DNA from 4 places in the Desulfovibrio intestinivivus genome. Region 4 is predicted to be linked to each of the others. Evidence: predicted binding sites of a transcription regulator. Region 4 holds the regulator's gene; each other region holds the start of a gene.
The links. Region 4 encodes sigma-54, which starts transcription at its own class of promoters, with help from an activator protein. Its sites were predicted from a motif close to CTGGCACGGNNNNTGCTT; they were not measured.

Region 1: ACUZ9P_RS06010 (VgrG-related protein) is a predicted target of sigma-54. The motif match lies at 3,129-3,146, and genes of this name have one in related genera.
Region 2: hpsG ((2S)-3-sulfopropanediol dehydratase) is a predicted target of sigma-54. The motif match lies at 2,239-2,256, and genes of this name have one in related genera.
Region 3: nifH (nitrogenase iron protein) is a predicted target of sigma-54. The motif match lies at 3,597-3,614, and genes of this name have one in related genera.

What each region holds. Positions count from the first base shown of each region.
Region 1 covers NZ_JBRBQT010000001.1:1,405,535-1,409,971, reverse strand. The annotation lists gene topA (type I DNA topoisomerase) at 1-1,082, opposite strand, end outside; gene ACUZ9P_RS06020 (hypothetical protein) at 1,477-2,187, shown strand; gene traT (complement resistance protein TraT) at 2,310-2,945, shown strand; gene ACUZ9P_RS06010 (VgrG-related protein) at 3,186-4,319, shown strand; gene ACUZ9P_RS06005 (glycosyltransferase family 9 protein) at 4,332-4,437, shown strand, end outside.
Region 2 covers NZ_JBRBQT010000001.1:2,372,579-2,377,015, forward strand. The annotation lists gene ACUZ9P_RS10310 (double-cubane-cluster-containing anaerobic reductase) at 1-431, shown strand, start outside; gene ACUZ9P_RS10315 (GGDEF domain-containing protein) at 543-1,742, opposite strand; gene hpsG ((2S)-3-sulfopropanediol dehydratase) at 2,326-4,437, shown strand, end outside.
Region 3 covers NZ_JBRBQT010000001.1:3,123,622-3,128,058, reverse strand. The annotation lists gene ACUZ9P_RS13320 (nitrogenase component 1) at 1-382, opposite strand, end outside; gene nifD (nitrogenase molybdenum-iron protein alpha chain) at 384-1,973, opposite strand; gene ACUZ9P_RS13310 (P-II family nitrogen regulator) at 1,985-2,362, opposite strand; gene ACUZ9P_RS13305 (P-II family nitrogen regulator) at 2,372-2,695, opposite strand; gene nifH (nitrogenase iron protein) at 2,723-3,544, opposite strand; gene ACUZ9P_RS13295 (class I SAM-dependent methyltransferase) at 4,348-4,437, opposite strand, start outside.
Region 4 covers NZ_JBRBQT010000001.1:2,901,477-2,905,913, forward strand. The annotation lists gene rapZ (RNase adapter RapZ) at 28-978, opposite strand; gene hpf (ribosome hibernation-promoting factor, HPF/YfiA family) at 1,163-1,702, opposite strand; gene rpoN (RNA polymerase factor sigma-54) at 1,739-3,163, opposite strand; gene ACUZ9P_RS12415 (hypothetical protein) at 3,211-3,444, opposite strand; gene ACUZ9P_RS12420 (CTP synthase) at 3,458-4,437, opposite strand, start outside.

The sequences.
Region 1 (4,437 bases), 1.5 Mb from region 4:
TTCACCTCATCGGGCGTGATGGCCACGTCAACAGGGCGGATGGCTTCATGCGCGTCCTGCGCGCCGCCCTTGGCCTTGTAGACCCTGGCCCGCTTGGGCAGATATTCCTTGCCAAAGCTGCCTTCAATAAAGGCCTTGGCCGCATCGCGGGCTTCATCGGCAATGCGTGTGGAGTCGGTACGCATGTAGGTGATGAGTGCCGTGAGCCCCCTGTCGCCCAGTTCAACGCCTTCGTACAAACGCTGGGCAATATTCATGGTGCGCTTGGCAGTGTACGAAAGGCGCTGGTTGGCAGCCTGCTGCAAGGTTGAGGTAATGAAGGGCGGCTGCGGGGCGCGTTCGCGCTCTTTTTCTTCCACACTTTCCACCACAAAGGGCTTGCCCGCCATGGCGTCTTCAATATCCTTGGCCTGGGCCGCATTGCTGACCACAGCCTTTTTGCCGCCCACCTTGGCAAGCTCGGCCTTGAAGGGCGGCGGAACTTCCGCAGCCAGCAGAGCCTTGAACAGCCAGTATTCTTCGGGCTTGAAGACCTCGCGGGCCTCCTCGCGCTCAACAATGAGGCGCAGGGCCACTGACTGCACACGCCCGGCAGAAATACCGCGCTTGATGGACTTCCACAGCAGGGGCGAAATCTTGTAGCCCACCAGCCGGTCCAGTACACGGCGCGCCTGCTGCGCGTCAAAAAGATGTACGTTGAGCTCGCGCGGATGCGCCAGGGCTTCTTTCACCGCCTTGGCCGTGATCTCGTTGAACTGGATACGTTTGATATCCTTGGCCTTGTCGCGGATAAGCTCCGCCACATGCCAGGCAATGGCCTCTCCCTCGCGGTCGGGGTCGGGCGCGAGATATACGGTATCGGCCTTGGAAGCGGCCGCGCGGAGTTCGCTGACCACATTCTTTTTATTGTCTATAACCTCGTAGTGCGGCGCAAAGTCGTTGGCTTCGTCCACACCAAGCGAGCTGGACGGCAGGTCGCGCACATGGCCAACACTGGCCTGCACCATGTACTGCGGCCCCAGAAACTTCTTGATGGTCTTCACCTTGGCGGGTGATTCCACAATGATAAGCTGTTTGCCCATGCTGCCCCTCGGTTATCTCGTGCTTGCCGGCAAAAGACGCGCGGCCCTGTCAACGCTCACGCCATCGCGTGGCTGCCGCCCGCACCCTGCACCGTCACTTATATGGTTGTCAGCGCGGCGTTTTCGCGCAATTTTTCTTACGTGCAATCGCAACGCAACACGCCCTCGCAACGATTATTTCCCGTTGCCAAAATCCATTGCAGCGCCATAACGCCCCATTGGCGGCAATGCGCGACACAACCAATAGCGTCAAGTACGAAGCATTTGTCAAGTCCCGACCTATCTCAGTGCCATGCGCCAACACCGCTTACCCTGGGGTCAACCGTGCCAAACTGGACAGCAAGGCCAATCTGCGCTATTTATGATAGTGTCGTTCAAAATTGCAAGGAAGCATATGCCAATCTGTTTTCTGCCACGTAACTTTTTTGCGGCTCTGTGCCTGCTGACCCTGTTTGCTTTTGGCGCGGGTTGCGCCACGCATCAGGAGCAGCCGGGCACCCCGCCTGCCGCAGATTCCGGAACGCAGCCAGGCAGAGATGCAGACGTTTCTGATGCGCCGCTGCAAAGTGTGCAGGTGCGCAAAGGGCAGACCGTGCACGTGACAGTGAGCGGCGGCGACGCCTCGTTTAACGCCGACTTTGAATCCATGCTCACGAGTTATTTACAGAGCGAAAAAGATCTGACCCCCGCCGATTCGGCGCAAAAGGCAGACCTGCTCATACGCGTGAAGGTGGAGGACATATACCCTCTGGGTTCGCGCAACGCGCCTGTGAGCGCAGGGCATGCCCTGGGTTCAACCGCCACCGGAGCCATGCTGGGCGTGCTGCTTGGCGGCACAACCGGCGGCAGAAGCGGGGCAGCCTGGGGGGCCGGCGCCGGAGCAGCCCTTGGCCTGGGCGTGGCCCTGCTGGACAGTTCCGGCAAAAGCAAAATATGGGGAATGAAAGCTCTTGTAGGCGTGGGCCGCAACGGACGGGAACCGTCAGATGCGGACATGCACCGCACCACGGTGCGCGCTGAGGGAGCCAACATGGGCAAGGAGGAAATCCTGCCAGCCCTAGAGGACACATTAAGCCGAAAGATTCTCGAGTCGCTGCGCTCCTGATTTCGCGCCAACGCTATCCGCATTCCAGCCCTCGCCCTGCGAGGCTGGGCGCAAATACTATCTCCCCCCGAATACAACTCAGATCCGCGCCTTTTTTGGCGGCGGCATCTCAAAGGAGCAGTATGTCCTTTATCCGCTATATTCTGATGCTGTGCCTGGCCTTTGCCTCCCTGTGCGGCTGCGTGCGCCAATCGGCGGACGCCGCACGTGTGGAAGTGCTGCGCCAGGGCCAGATTGAGGAGCCGGAAGCCGATGTGAACATCCATCCGGCGGTTTATGTCAACGTGCGCGACAATACCAACAAGATTTTCGGCCTGCGCACCCAGGTGGAAACATGGCTGCAACGCCAGGGCTACACGGTAGTGCCAAACCCCAGCGAAGCTGGCTACATCCTCCAGATAGTCGTGCTTGCTGCCGGGACGACCGCACCGGAAACCGCCCGTCAGGTGGTGACTGCAGGGTATGACGCCCCCTCGCAACTGAGCGGCAAAGGCGGCACCGCCATGGTGGCGGATGTATTGCTGGTGCAGCGCCATGTCCCCAGCACTCAGGGTTCCCGCCGCACAAACCTCAAAAACATTGGCAAACGCAATGCCGTTGGCAGCAGCCAGATGCGCATTGCCTTGCTCGTCCATCAGGAATTCAAGACGGGCGCGGGCATGCCCCCGGTCTTTGCCGAAACCCTTGCCAAGGAACTGGCGACTTCCGTTCACCGCGCCAACACCGAAGAAGCACCAACCCAACCCGCAAAGCAGTAGCTGCTTCCGCGCGGAAGACCCGGCCTGACTCCCACCCCATTGTCTTTCCCAAGGGCAACCGACAGCGTCGGTTGCCCTTGTTATTGACGGCGGCCCTGAAGGGTTCCTGCGCCAGCGTCAGCATTCCGGCGCAGGCCCGATCCGCAAAATATAACCTGTCGTTTTACCCGCGCATATCCAGAGTTGGCACTGTACTTGCTTTTTCCTCAACGCGGAGCCTCAGCCCCGCAGGAGGAACACATGGCACTTTCCAATTTTCTGATCCGCCCCCCATCTGATGCACAAAAGGCCCAGGCGGGCGCTCCACGCCGCACTGCGCCTGCGCAGGCCGGAAACCCCGCGTCCTTTGCCAACATCATGAGCGGCCAGACCACCAATGCGGAAAACGCCAGCACTGCCGAAACGCAGCGCACAGGCATGGCCCTGGCCGGGAACATGGGGCAGCAGGGCATGATACTGGCAGGGCGCTCGCCAAGCGATCTTGCCCGCACTCAGGTATTCAGCAAGGCAGAAACCGACATGCGGCAGACCAAGGCCATTGACAGCCTCATGCAGACAGTATCCGGCGGCAACTCCACCCTTGATCTTGCCCGCAGCATGGGTACTGCCCGGCATCTGCGCTCCATGACCAGCGCCATGGACAACCGCGTCAAGGGGCTCAGCATGGGCGATTTTGTCCATTCGCGCACCCAGCCCCAGGCTCAGGCCCGCACCAAGGCCTCGCATAAGGTCGAGGACATGGAGCTCGGTCAGCTTTCAGCCCGCTTTGAGTCTGGCAGCGACGGCATTGCCGCCGTGGGCTATGACCGCAACGGCGGCACCTCTTACGGCAAGTATCAGGTATCGTCACGCGCGGGCAGCCTGAAGGATTTTCTGGATTTTCTGGATACGGAAGCCCCGGATCTTTCCAAACGCCTGCGCTCCTCAGGCCCCGGCAACACGGGCAGCCGCAAGGGCGCCATGCCCGACACCTGGCGCGCCATCGCCAGCGAACAGCCCGAGCGTTTTGAGGATCTTCAGGAGGCCTTTGTGCGTCAGAGCCATTACAAACCCGCACTGGATTCCATTGCGCAACGCATCGGACTGAACCCCGACAAGGTTTCCACAGCCATGCGCGAGGTTATCTGGAGCACATCCGTGCAGCACGGCCCTGCGGGCGCGGCCCGCATTTTCGAGCGGGCGCACGCCATGAGCGGCAAGCCGACCGATGCGGCCTATGAACGCAACCTCATCAACAACGTGTACAACATACGCGTGGGGCAGTTTGGATCTTCCGACAGCAATATTCAGGCAGCCGTGGCCAACCGATTCAAGCAGGAAAAGGCTCTGGCCCTGAACCTTCTGAACGGCGGCAAAACCTCGGCGCTGGCATAAGGCGGCCAAGCAATGGAGACCACCAGCTCTGCGGATGACCGCTCAGGCACCACACTGGTCATCAACCTGACGCGATTTGGCGACCTGCTGCAATGCCAGCCCCTCATTGAGGATCTGC
Region 2 (4,437 bases), 530 kb from region 4:
GCATACTGCTGACGGGCGTTCCTGTGGGCATGGGGTCGCACAAGGTTGTGCGCCTGATTGAAGAATGCGGCGGCAGCGTGGTCTGCCTTGATAACTGCTCCGGCTACAAGAAAACCCGCGTGATGATGGACGAGCAGGGCGACCCGCTGACCGAGATGGCCCGCCGTTATCTGGATGTGCCCTGTGCCGTCATGTCGCCCAATCCGCGCCGCTACGAGGCCATCAAGGAACTGGCGGCAGATTTCGCGGTGGATGCTGTGGTTGACCTGACCTGGCAGGGCTGCCAGACCTATGCGGTGGAATCGTCCTCCCTCAAGAAATTTGTTCAGGAATCCTTGCAGTTGCCCTTCCTGCAAATCGAAACAGACTACTCTGAAACGGATACGGAGCAGCTCAAGGTTCGCGTAGAGGCGTTTATCGAAATGCTGTAGAAGCTGCGGTTACTCCCGCCAGCGTCAGGCGGCCCGCGCTGCTCCCGAATGTAATTACGGGGCAGGGCAGGCCGCCTGATTTTTTTTGCGGATGCGCATGCGCTTGGGCCCTCAGATTATGGTCTTGGCAGCCTCAGCTTCTCTTTTTGCGCACTTGTAATGGTACATCTTAACGTCTGCCCGCGAAATGGTGTCGTCAATGCTGACATCCTGCGCCGGGTCAAATTGCGCAATGCCGTACGAAAAGCACAGGCAGAAGTTTCCAATGGTAACTTGTCGTGCCTCAACGCAAATTTCAGCAATCTTTTTTTCTGTTGCGTCCAGGCTGGCGTTGAACAGCAATGTAACAAACTCATCACCGCCAATGCGGTACGTTGAGCCCTGAGTCCTGAAATTTTTCATAAGAAGCTGGGCAAGGGCCCTGATGTGTTCATCGCCAGCCGAGTGACCAAACTGGTCGTTGATGGCTTTAAGTTTGTTCAGGTCGCACGACACCACGGTTATGTTTTTTTGTTGCTCTGTACCGTGCAGCTTGTGGGTGGCCAGTTCAAAGGCGTTGCGGTTCATTGCGCCTGTGAGCAAATCTGTATATGCGAGCCATTGATAGAGGGGAATGGAAAAGCTGCGAATCAGCACAATGGCCACAAAGCCAACGCCAATGGCAACGCAAATGGAAGCAATGATGTAATACCGCTGGGAGCTTGCGGTATTTTCAGCAAAATATTCTCCGTCAAATTCGATAACAAGAGCGCCAACCGTGACTCCGTTGCTTTTGATCGGTTCGCAAGACGGAATGATCATGCCCCATGATGTATTAAGAATATCTGTTGCATGAAAAACATCACCATCTAGACATTTGTTCACAGCGGGGAGAATTTCGGCTTCTATGGGCGAACCGCAGGCACGAAAATCTTCTGAATCCCGTGGCAGGCCATCAACAACATATATGGCATTGCCTTCAGAATTGCGCTTTGCCGTGTAGAGATACCTGACGGCGGTTATTTTACGAACGTCGTCAAGCTCTTGCTGCACCTTATTGTAAAGGTGCGAATCCTCATCTTTGTCATCATAAATTGCAGTGAAGTTTTCTGGCGGTATGCGGTCAAGCAAGAGAGAAAAAATGGCGTCTGACCTCATGGTTGTTATGAGTTTTAAATCAAGATTTCTGTAATAATAGAAAATTGAAGTTATCAACGCCGCAGTTATTATTATGGAAATAACAACGAGAGAGAGTAATTTTAACTCTGCGCGTGAGAAGGTTTTATCAAATTTGTTTCTGTCCGTTGATTCTGTATAGTACTTCTTAAGCATATCAGATTCCCTTGAAATGAATGCGATGATGGCTTCTCAATTTATACGCTACAATAAACTATATTTGATATCAAGCTTCTCAACTTTTTGAAATAATTATCTTATAATAAACAGGATATTGAAGTGAAAAATTTTATGAGTCAAATTGGTCGCGTAAATATAAGTTAATTTAATCTGCAAATATTAATATCGAAAGTGTGGTTGAAGTCATTGTCAGCTCGCATAAGTAACCACGCAGTAACGGTTCTTACCTGGGTAGGATATGCATGTCGCAGGTAAACTGGCGGTATGGGCAGTACAAGCAATGGCAAAAAGGTGAGATTGTGAAAAAGTGTTTTTTTGCACTGTTGCAAAAAAACACTTTTTTAAATTATATTGTAAATTAAGTATGTTATAAAAAATATGTTGTAAATTTGCAACAATGAGAATTGATGGTGGTTTCTGGAATTTTGGAGATATTTTTAAAAAATATAAATATTACATATAGTTAAATATAATGGCACGGATGATGCTCTTATGTGGTCATTGAGATGAATATCACAAGCATCTCGCTTGAACATAATCACCATTCAGGAGTTTCATCATGAGTCAGTGCGGTTGCTGCATGTCCCCCCAGGAAGAACGCGTTGTCAATAAGAGCGTTGACCGTAAAGGGCGCGAGCGCGTTTACGGCATTCTGGAACAGAACCAGTTCAGCCTTCCCCACGTGGACGTTGAGCGCGCCAAGTATTTCACCGAATCCATGCGCGAAACCGAAGGTGAACTGCTGACCCTGCGCTGGGCCAAGGCCCTGAAAAACGTGGCCGAAAAAATCACCGTATATATTACCCCCAGCCAGCTTATTGCTGGCCGCGTGGGCAAGTTTGGCCGTTACGGCATTCTGTATCCTGAAATCGACGGCGACTTTTACCGCGAAGTACTGGCCGACCTTGAGCACCGCGACAAGAGCCCCTTCCAGATTTCGCAGGAAGACATCAAGGTTGTTATGGAAGAGATCGCCCCCTACTGGGAAGGCAAGACCTACCATGAACACCTCAACAAGACCCTGCCTGCCGAAATCCGCAACGTCACCTATGTGGACGAACGCGGCCTCAAGTCCAAGTTCGTGGTAAGCGAAACCTCGTCCTACCGTTCGGCCCTTCAGTGGGTGCCGGACTACGAAAAGGTCATCAAGCGCGGCTTCCTCGATATTCAAAAAGAAGCCCGCGAAAAGCTTGCCACCCTTGATCTGACCAACTCCGTTGATCTGTGGGACAAGAAGCCCTTTCTCGAAGCCATGATCATCGTGTGCGACTCCATCATGATCTGGGCCAAGCGCCACGCCGATCTGGCCCGCGAACTTGCCGCCAAGGAAGGTGACCCCAAGCGCAAGGCCGAGCTGCTCCAGATAGCCGAAACCTGCGATCACGTGCCCGCTCACCCTGCCCGCAGCTTCCGCGAAGCCATGCAGTGCCAGTGGTTTGTGCAGATGTTTTCGCGCATCGAGCAGAAGGCCAGCGCCATCATCTCCAATGGCCGTATGGACCAGTACCTGTACCCCCTGTACAAAAAGGACATTGAAGAAGGCATCATCAGCCGCGAAGAAGCCAAGGAACTGCTCGAATGCATGTGGGTGGACATGGCCCAGTTCATCGACCTGTACATCAACCCCACGGGCGTTGAGTTCCAGGAAGGCTACGCCCACTGGGAAGCCGTGACCATCGGCGGCCAGACCCCCGATGGCGAAGACGCCACCAACGATCTGACCTACCTGTTCCTTGAATCCAAGCGCGAATTCCCGCTCAACTACCCCGACCTTGCCGCGCGCATCCACTCCCGTTCGCCCGAACGCTTCCTGCGCGAAGTGGCCCTGACCATCAAGGATGGCTCCGGCTTCCCCAAGCTCATCAACGATGAAGAAGTGGTGTTCCTCAACACCATCAAGGGCTGCCCGGTCAACGAAGCTCTGGACTACGCCGTTTCCGGCTGCACCGAAACCCGCATGCCCAACCGCGATACCTATACCTCCGGTTGCGTGTACGTGAACTTTGCCACCGCCCTTGAAATGACCATGTACAATGGCCGCATGCAGCACTACGGCGATGAGGTTGTGGGCCTTGAAACGGGCGAAGCGACAACCTTCAAGAACTGGGAAGACTTTTACGAAGCCTACAAGGCCCAGCACCTCAACCTGCTGCGCAAGGCCTTCCAGCAGCAGCATGTGGTGGACAAGCTGCGCCCGCAGCACTTTGCCGCGCCGCTTTCTTCCGTGCTGCACAACCTGTGCATGGAAAACCTCATGGATCTGCACTGCGAAAAGATCCCCGGCGGCGTGGATTACTCCTACTTTGAATTCCTGGGCTACGGCACTGTGGTGGACTCCCTTGCCGCCATCAAAAAGCTGGTGTTTGAAGAAAAACGCCTGAGCATGAAAGAAGTGGTGGAAGCCTGCAAGGCCGACTTCAAGGGTGCCGAACCCGTGCGCGAAATGCTGCGCAACGCCCCCTGCTACGGCAACAACGATCCCTATGTGGACAGCATTGCCAAGGACGTTGACCGCGTGACGCAGGTGGAAGCTGAAAAGAGCTCCCGCGATCGCGGCGTGCATGTGGACGTGCGCTACGTGCCCATCACCTCGCATGTACCCTTTGGCAAGGTGGTTTCCGCCACGCCCAACGGCCGCCATGCCTGGACTGCGCTTTCCGACGGTTCTTCC
Region 3 (4,437 bases), 220 kb from region 4:
TGTCGTCCGGAATTTCCATTTCGTCGATGTAGGTCTTGAGGTCATCGCCGATGGTTTCAGAAAGACATGTGGTATGCACGGCAATAATATCAGGGTTGTAGACCTCAAGCGTGGTCTTGACGCCCTGACGGATGTTGGGGCCGCCGCCGAACACGCACGCGCCTTCGGTAAAGGAACTGGTGACCGCAATGGCGGGTTCCTTGAAGTGACGCGTAAGGTAGGTGCGGTGGTAAGAAGCACAACCCTGCGATCCGTGGCTGTAAGGCATGCAGTTGTGCACGCCCAGGGCGGCAAACAGCGCACCCACCGGCTGACAGGTCTTGCACGGGTTGATAAGAACGCCCGATCTGTTCACATGTGTCTTTGGGGTGAGGTCAAGCATACTATTCTCCCACAGTTCCTTGCAGGGTGGCGCGGTTCTTCCAGGGCGGGGTTACCATGTGCCACGCGGGGGTGAAGTACCCCATGCAGAGGTCGTAACCGAACTGCGTTGCGCCCTTGAAACCCGCGTAAGGCCCGCTGTAATCGTAGCTGTGCAGCTGGCGCGAGAGGGTCCCGGCCTTTTGCAGCGCGTACTTGTCCTTGATGCCGGAGAAGAACATGTCGGGCTTGAGGATTTCCATAAATTTTTCAGCTTCGTACATGTTGAGGTCGTCAACCACGTAGGTTCCCTCGTCCATGTCGCGTATCATGCCATCGTACTTTTCAAGCGGGATTTCGGCGGCCAGCTTGTCGTACTGTTCCTGCGTAAGGTAGGCGTGATACTTCTTCTCGTCCTTTTCTACAGTGATGTGTTCGATGTTCTTGCTGTCCGCGTCGTCCTTGATGTTGGGGATGATTTCCCGGCCTTCGTAGTCGTCGCGGTGGCCGAATTCGTACCCGGCAAGCACGGTCTTGATGCCCAGATCCTGCAACAGGCCCTGGTAGTGGTGCGAGCGGCTGCCGCCCACAAAGAGGGCTGCGGTCTTGCCGTTGAGGCGGGCCTTGTAGGCCGCCATCTGATCCTGCACTTCGGCCAGTTCTTCGGCGATAACCTGTTCAGTACGCTGCGCAAGCTCGGGGTCGCCAAAGTAGGCAGCCATGTCGCGCAGGCTCTGAACCGTTCCTTCCAGGCCGATAAAGTTGACCTTGAGCCAGTCCACGCCGTACTTGGTCTTCATCATTTCGGCGATGTAGTTGATGGAGCGGTGGCACTGCACAAGGTTCAGGTTGGCCTTGTGCGAGCTGGCGATGCGTTCCACTTCGCCATCGCCGGTGAACACCGAAACCACTTCGTAACCGATCTTTTTAAGGATGCGTTCCTGTTCCCAGCCATCGCCGCCGATGTTGTATTCGCCAAGAATATTGATCGAATACTTGCTGGCCGGTTCGTAACTGCCTGTGCCGATAACGCGCTTCATGATGCCGTTGTTGGCGATGTGGTGGCCCGCCGACTGGCTTACGCCCTTGTAACCCTCGCAGCTGTATGCCACGCAGCGGATGCCGTATTCTTGTTCAGCTTCTGCGGCCACGGCCTGAATGTCGTCACCGATCAGGCCCACAGGGCAGGTGGCGGCGATCATGATGGTCTTGGGGTGCATAAGCTCCATGATTTCATCAATGGCCTTCTTGAGCTTCTTGGTGCCGCCAAAGACGATATCAGGCTCCTGCATGTCTGTGGTAAAGCAGTACTGGATGTAATTGGGGGTATCCCCTTCTGCCTTGGCCTTGTTGCGGCGCGTACCCCAGCTATAGAAGCCGCAGCCCACAGGGCCGTGGGTAATCAGGACCATATCCTTGATTGGGCCGAGCACAACGCCCTTGCAGCCAGCGTAACAGCAGCCCCGGTTGGTCATGATGCCGGGAATGGCACGCGTGTTGGCGATAATAATCTGGTCTTCCGCAGGATTGACCTTGAGCATGTGCTCCTTGCGGTTCTTGAAGACCTTGGCGTTGTAGCGCTCAAGCACTACTGCGTTGGCGTCAATACTCATACATACCTACCTTATGCGTCAGCGCGCTCGCCCGTGCGAACCACATAGGATTCTTCCACCGGCATCACAAAGATCTTTCCATCGCCGGGGTGGCCGGTGCTGTTGGCTTCTATAATGGCCTTGACCACAGCTTCGACCTTTTCATCGGGAACGCAGATATTGAACAACCGCTTGGGGATCAGCCTGCCCACTTCGGTCAGGGACTCGCCCGCCGGAGTGCGCGGCAGCTCGCCGCTTTCCATAACCATGCGCAGCGTGGCGGGATCCATGCCTTTTTTGCCGCGTCCCAGGCACTTGGTGCATGAGAATGAGGGGCATCCGGCCTTGGACAGGGCATTTTTAGTAGCCGCCACCATGTTGGCCCGAACCATTGCAACTATTTCCTGCATGGGAGCCTCCTACAGGCCGGACTTGCCGCTGCTGATGGTCCAGGCCTCGCTGACGCTTGAAACAAAGATTCTGCCATCGCCAAAGTGACCGTCGCCCGTTTTTGCCACGCGCAGGATAACGCGGATGGCATCGTCCTTGTCTTCATCGCTGACCACAAGCACGAGCATCTGCTTGGGAATTTCATCGTACTGAATGTCGCCCACCATGATGCCTTTCTGCTTGCCGCGCCCCACCACATCAAGCTTGGTAACGGCGGGAAAGCCCGCTGCCAGCAGCTCGGAGAGAACCTCGGTGGTCTTCTCAGGCCGAATAATCGTGCGAATCATCTGCATTGTTGTTCTCCGTTTCGTGCTGTTGGTTTAGGCGTCCATCAAACCGTGTTCCATGAGCAGCTCTTCGAGCCTTTCCTGGGAAAGGGGCTTGGGAATGATAAACATGTCGTTACCGTCGATCTTCTGCGCCAGGGTGCGGTATTCGTCGGCCTGTCCGCAGGTGGGGTCAAATTCGATAACGGTCTGCTTGTTGATTTCGGCGCGCTGCACCATGTTGTCGCGCGGCACAAAGTGGATCATCTGGGTGCCGATTTCCTTGGCAACGGCAGAGACAAGCTCGGCTTCGCCATCAACCTTGCGGCTGTTGCAGATGATGCCGCCAAGGCGCACGCCGCCGGTGTTGGCGTACTTTTTGACACCCTTGCAGATGTTGTTGGCGGCGTAGAGGGCCATCATTTCGCCCGAGGCCACGATGTAGATTTCCTGAGCCTTGCCTTCACGGATGGGCATGGCGAAACCGCCGCACACAACGTCGCCCAGAACGTCATAGAACACGTAGTCGAGGTCTTCAGTGTAGGCGCCAAGGCGTTCCAGCAGACCGATGGAGGTGATGATGCCGCGCCCGGCACAGCCAACGCCCGGTTCGGGGCCGCCGGATTCCACGCAGCGGATGCCCTTGAATCCGTTTTTGAGCACCAGATCCAGCTCGATGTCTTCACCCTCTTCACGCAGGGTATCGAGCACGCTCTGCTGGGCAAGGCCGCCCAGAATAAGGCGCGTGGAGTCGGCCTTGGGGTCGCAACCCACGATCATGATGTTCTTGCCCATTTCGCCAAGGCCGGCGTTAAGGTTCTGTGTGGTGGTGGACTTGCCGATACCGCCCTTGCCGTAAATAGCTACCTGACGCATGAGATTCCCTCTGGGTTTGATGTTCCCGCGCTCGTTGCGCTTGTCCCTCTTTGTGCAGAAACCGTGCCGTTAGTTTAACTATATAATATTATTGATTAATTTTATAATCTGTATGCACAATCAATACAAAATTGTTAATATGGCCCACGGTGCATAAAAAACTCGGTTCTCTGTAACTCGGTTTAATGATAGGTTTTTATTTGACGAAAAATTTTGGCTGTAAATCGACGATACAAATTTGTTTGAAATTGGGAACGTGTTGCAGAGAAATCACCATGCGTGAATGTGCGGGGACAGAATGGGCTGTATTTGGGGCCTACGGTGATGGACGCGCAGTGGAAAACAGGCAGGGCAGTGATGGCTGCTCATGAACGCAGAAAGCCCGGCCCATCAGGCAAATGGGGCAAGGGCGGGGATTGAATAGCAAAAAGGCGGCGAATTGAGGGCAGTGTGAGGGGAGGAAGGTGGCGGTTCAGGCAAGAACGTATACGTTCGGACTGATTTGTCAGTGAGGAATGCAAAAGGGCTTATTCATCGAGTATGCTCAGCCCTGCATGCCGCAAAGATATGTATGGTCGGAGTCGGGAGCATTTGATTCAAAATTGTATCAAAATAGGAATGGAGGCGTAAAAGCTGCAAAGCGTGAACAATCCAACCCGCGTAAGAATACAGCGAGCAAGACAATGCGCATGGCTTATGCGCAGCATATGCGGCAGAAATGCAGGCAGTGGTTCGGCGGCGGGGATGGTAGTTTTACGCGCAGCCAGAAGTTTTTGAAGTATCTGCGCGGATCAGCGCCGTGGTCAGGATGTACGCCAGATGAGCATTTCAAGGGAATATTCCGTGCGTTCCACGTATTCCCCGTTCTGGTTGCGAAATCCCTCAAGATGCGC
Region 4 (4,437 bases):
CTCACGCAACAGAACGTGCCAGCTTTTTTAGCCAAGTTCAAGGTGCCGATGCTCCAGAAAAGCCGGATAATCAGCCTGCCGCAGCGCCTGTAAAATTTCTTCGGCCATTGCCACCGAGCGGTGGCGGCCGCCGGTACAGCCCACGGCCACTGTTATGCGATAGCGGCCTTCGGCCTCCATGAGCGGCAGCATAAAAAACAGCAGGTCAACCAGCTTGTCGCGGTATTCTCGGGCATGGGGAGAGTTGAACACATAGTCGGCAACGGGTTTGTCCTTGCCGCTCATGGGCCGCAGCTCGTCCACAAAATAGGGGTTTGCCAAAAAACGCAGGTCAAAAACCAGATCAGCCTCGCGCGGCACACCATATTTGAAGCCGAAAGAAATCACGTTGACCCTGATGGCCCGCAGCTTGCCTTTGTTGCCGCTCCAGCGCTTCTGGATGGCGCGCCGCAGGTCGTGGATGGAAAAACGCGAGGTGTCGATGACCAGATCAGCCATTTCACGCAGAGGGCGCAGGCTGCTGCGCTCTGCCAGCAGCGCCGCTTCAAGGCCCATGCCCTCGCGCTCCAGCGGATGCGGGCGGCGGGTCGAGGCATAGCGGCGAATGAGTTCCTGATTGTTGGCCTCAAGAAAAAGCAGCATGGGGCGGATGTTTTTGCCCGCGAGCATGCTCAGGCAGTCGTTGATGTCTTCCACAAAATTGCTCTGGCGCAGATCCATGCCCAAGGCAATGCCCTTGAAGTGGCTCATGGAGGGGCGGGACATCATGTCCACCATTTCCATGACAAGGCTCACGGGCAGCCCATCGACCACAAAGTGGCCCATGTCTTCAAAAACCTTGAGCGCCGTGCTTTTGCCCGCGCCGGAAAGGCCCGTGACAATGCACACCTGCACGTCCACGCCGGGAACGGGCGCGTCCGCATCAGGCTTTGCGTCAGGGGTGGAATCTGTGGGGGGTATCTGCGCGGAATCCTTCATGACATTCGCCTCTTCGGGGTCAGATCGCCGTTTGCAGCCGGGGTTATGCGCCACAGGCTTCTGACGGACGTTGCCAAATCCGCGCCGCGCTCAAGCCCGTGTGAAGGCCATTGCGCGGCAACCGGCAGGGGGGTGCGCCTGAACGGGGGCGAGCCGTTGCCAGCCCGCCCCCCATTATGAACATTTACAACACGGGGTCAATGAGGGCATAGCCGTTCACCTTGGTGCGGTATACCACATTGATGCGGTTGTTTTCTGCATTAAAGAACACCAGAAACTCGCTGCCGATGGAATCAAGCTGCATGAGCGCTTCATCCAGATGCAGGGGCTTGGTGGCGAGGCGGTCGGTGCCGTCAACGGGCTGCTGCACGTCGGCTTCGGCATCGAGGTTGTAAGTAAACACGTCCACATCCGTATTGCGGGCGTGCCGCCGCTGGGCCTTTACGCGGGCCACCTGGCGCTTGATCTGCGATTCAACCTTGTCTGTCACAAGGTCAATGGCGGCGTACATGTCCGAAGTCTGCTCCGTGGCGTTGATATGCAGGCCCTCGCCCGTAACGGTCACTTCGCAGCGATGACGGAACTTGTCGACTGTCAGCACAACGGCAACGTCAAGGCCAGAGGCCTTGCCAAAAAACCGTCCCAGCTTTTCCATGCGGCGACGGGCATACTTCTTCAGATGTTCGGAGGCTTCAAAATTCTTGAAAGCAAATGAGATGTTCATAAGTTCCTCCTAAGTATTGAGCCACTCGACGGGGAATCAGAAATGCTCCTTGCGCCTTGACGAAGATGGAATATCAAGCGCCGTGCGGTATTTTGCCACCGTGCGCCGCGCAATATTGACCTTGAGACGCTCCTTGAGCATTTCGCCGATACGCTCATCGCTGAGGGGGGATCGGGTATCTTCCTCAGAGATGAATTTCTTGATCAGAGCCTTGACGCTTTCTGAGCCTACCTGACTTCCGTCATCGAGTTCAAGGCCGCTGTTAAAGAAAAACTTCAATTCAAAGATGCCGTGGGGCGTTGCCACATACTTGTTGGTGGTAATGCGGCTCACCGTTGATTCGTGCATGCTGATGTCGTCTGCAATGTCTTTGAGAATGAGCGGCGCGAGCTTGGTCACGCCGTCTTCAAAAAACGGCTGCTGATGGCGCACAATGCTTTCCATAACCTTGTAAAGCGTGCGCTGGCGCTGATACAGGCTCTTGATAAGCCATGAGGCGGAGCGGATCTTTTCGGAACAGTAGTCCTTTTCCTTCTCCGAGCCGCCTATGTTCATCTGGCTCATGGCCGAAAGCTGCAACTGGGGCAGGCCGTCATCGTTGAGCAAAATCACAAATTCGCTGCCCATCTTGTACACAAATACATCGGGGCTTACATAAGTTGGCTCACCGCCGCCAAAACTTGCGCCGGGCAATGGGTCAAGGCTCTGGATGATATCCAGATATTCCTTGAGCTCTTCCATATCGAGCTTGAACTTTCGCAGCAGGGGCTTGTAGCGCTTGGCCTCAAGGTCTTCAAGGTGGGATTCCACCAGCTCCACAAGGATGGGATCGCGGGCGTAATTAAGGTTCTTGATCTGCACCATCAGGCATTCGCGCGCATCACGCGCGGCAACGCCGATGGGGTCAAAAAGCTGCACCCTTTCAAGCACGGGCAGCACGGCCTCGGGCGCAACCTCAGCCATTTCGGCCACTTCTTCAATGGTGGCTTGCAGATACCCGGCTGAGGAGAGATTGCCGATAATGACCTCGCCAATGGCCTTCTGCTCTTCTGTCAGCGAAGAAAGGCGCAACTGCCAGAACAGATGTCCCTCAAGGGTGGGCTTGGCCGCATAGCGGGCTTCAAGAGGCGAAATTTCTTCGGCAAGTTCATATTCGCGCGACTGCGAAAGGCGGGGGGTGCTGGCAAACTCACCGAGGTAATCTTCCCAGTCGGCGTCCTTGGCCAGTTCCCTGTCGTATACTTCCTCCTTGGGCGCTTCGCGGCTTTCCTCGTGCTGCTCCTGGGAGGCATCGTCAGTAAGTGAAGATTCTTCGAGAAAGGGGTTTTCAAGCAGTTCCTGCTGCACAGTTTCCAGAAGTTCCACGCGTGAGAGTTGCAACAGCTTGATTGCCTGCTGCAATTGCGGGGTCATTACCAGTTGCTGTGACAGCTTGAGTTGCTGCCGTAGTTCCAGTGCCATGTGTGCTCTTTTGCCTTAACTAGCCATAGGACTATAGAATTATCTGTTTACAAGTACTGTGCCACATCTGCAAAAATTATGCAATAGCTAACAGTTGCAAGATCAGGTTCACGGCATCCCCAGCCTGCGGCAGGGGCTGCCAGCGCAAAAAACCTGATTTGGCGCAGTTTTTGCGCCGTTGAAATAATCTGCGCACAAAAAAAGAGGAAGGCAATGCCCTCCCCTTTTTGCGCGATTTTGCGATACCCAAGCTTGGTGAAAACCAACAAGCCTCGCTGCATTAACGCTGCGAAATTACACCTTGGCGAACTTTTTCGCCGCTCCGATAAATTCGCGGAACAGCGGATGCGCGTTCATGGGCCGGGACTTGAATTCGGGGTGGAACTGGCAGCCAAGGAACCAGGGATGGTTCTTCAGCTCTATGATTTCCACAAGCGAATCGTCAGGGGCGGTGCCGCTGAAAACCATGCCCTTTTCGCCCAGCATTTCCTTGAAGGCATTGTTGAATTCGTAGCGGTGGCGGTGACGTTCATCAACCATGCCCTTCTTGTAGGCCACAAAGGCCTTGGTATCGGGCTGCACCTTGCAGGGGTAGGAGCCAAGGCGCATGGTGCCGCCCTTGTCGCTGCCCGCGTCACGTTTTTCAACGTTCTTGGTGCGGAAGTCGAACCACTCGGTCATAAGGTAGATAACCTTGTGATCAGAAAGCGGGTTGAATTCTTCCGAGTTGGCATCGTCAAGGCTTGCCACGTGGCGGGCAAATTCGATAACCGCGCACTGCATGCCAAGGCAGATGCCGAAGAAGGGAATGTTGTTTTCACGCGCATAGCGGATGGCGGCAATCTTGCCTTCCACGCCGCGATAGCCAAAGCCGCCGGGCACAAGAATGCCATGACAGCCCTTGAAGGATTCCACGCAGTTGCTTTCGTCCACATTCTCGGAATTGACGTAGCGCAGTTCCACCTCAACACGGTTGGCAACGCCGCCGTGAATGAGGGCTTCGTGCAGGCTCTTGTAAGCTTCCTTGAGGTCAACGTACTTGCCCACAATGGCAATGGTGACCTTGCCCTTGGGGTTGGCGCAGTCGCTTACGAGCTTTTCCCAGGCTTCAAGGTGGGCATTGCGCGCGGGCAGGCGCAGCATGATGGCCACCTTCTGGTCAAAGCCTTCCTCATAGAACTTGAGCGGCACTTCATAAATATTGTTCACGTCCACCGAAGAGAACACGGCGTCCTGATCCACATTGCAGAACAGGGCGATCTTGCGGCGCAGTT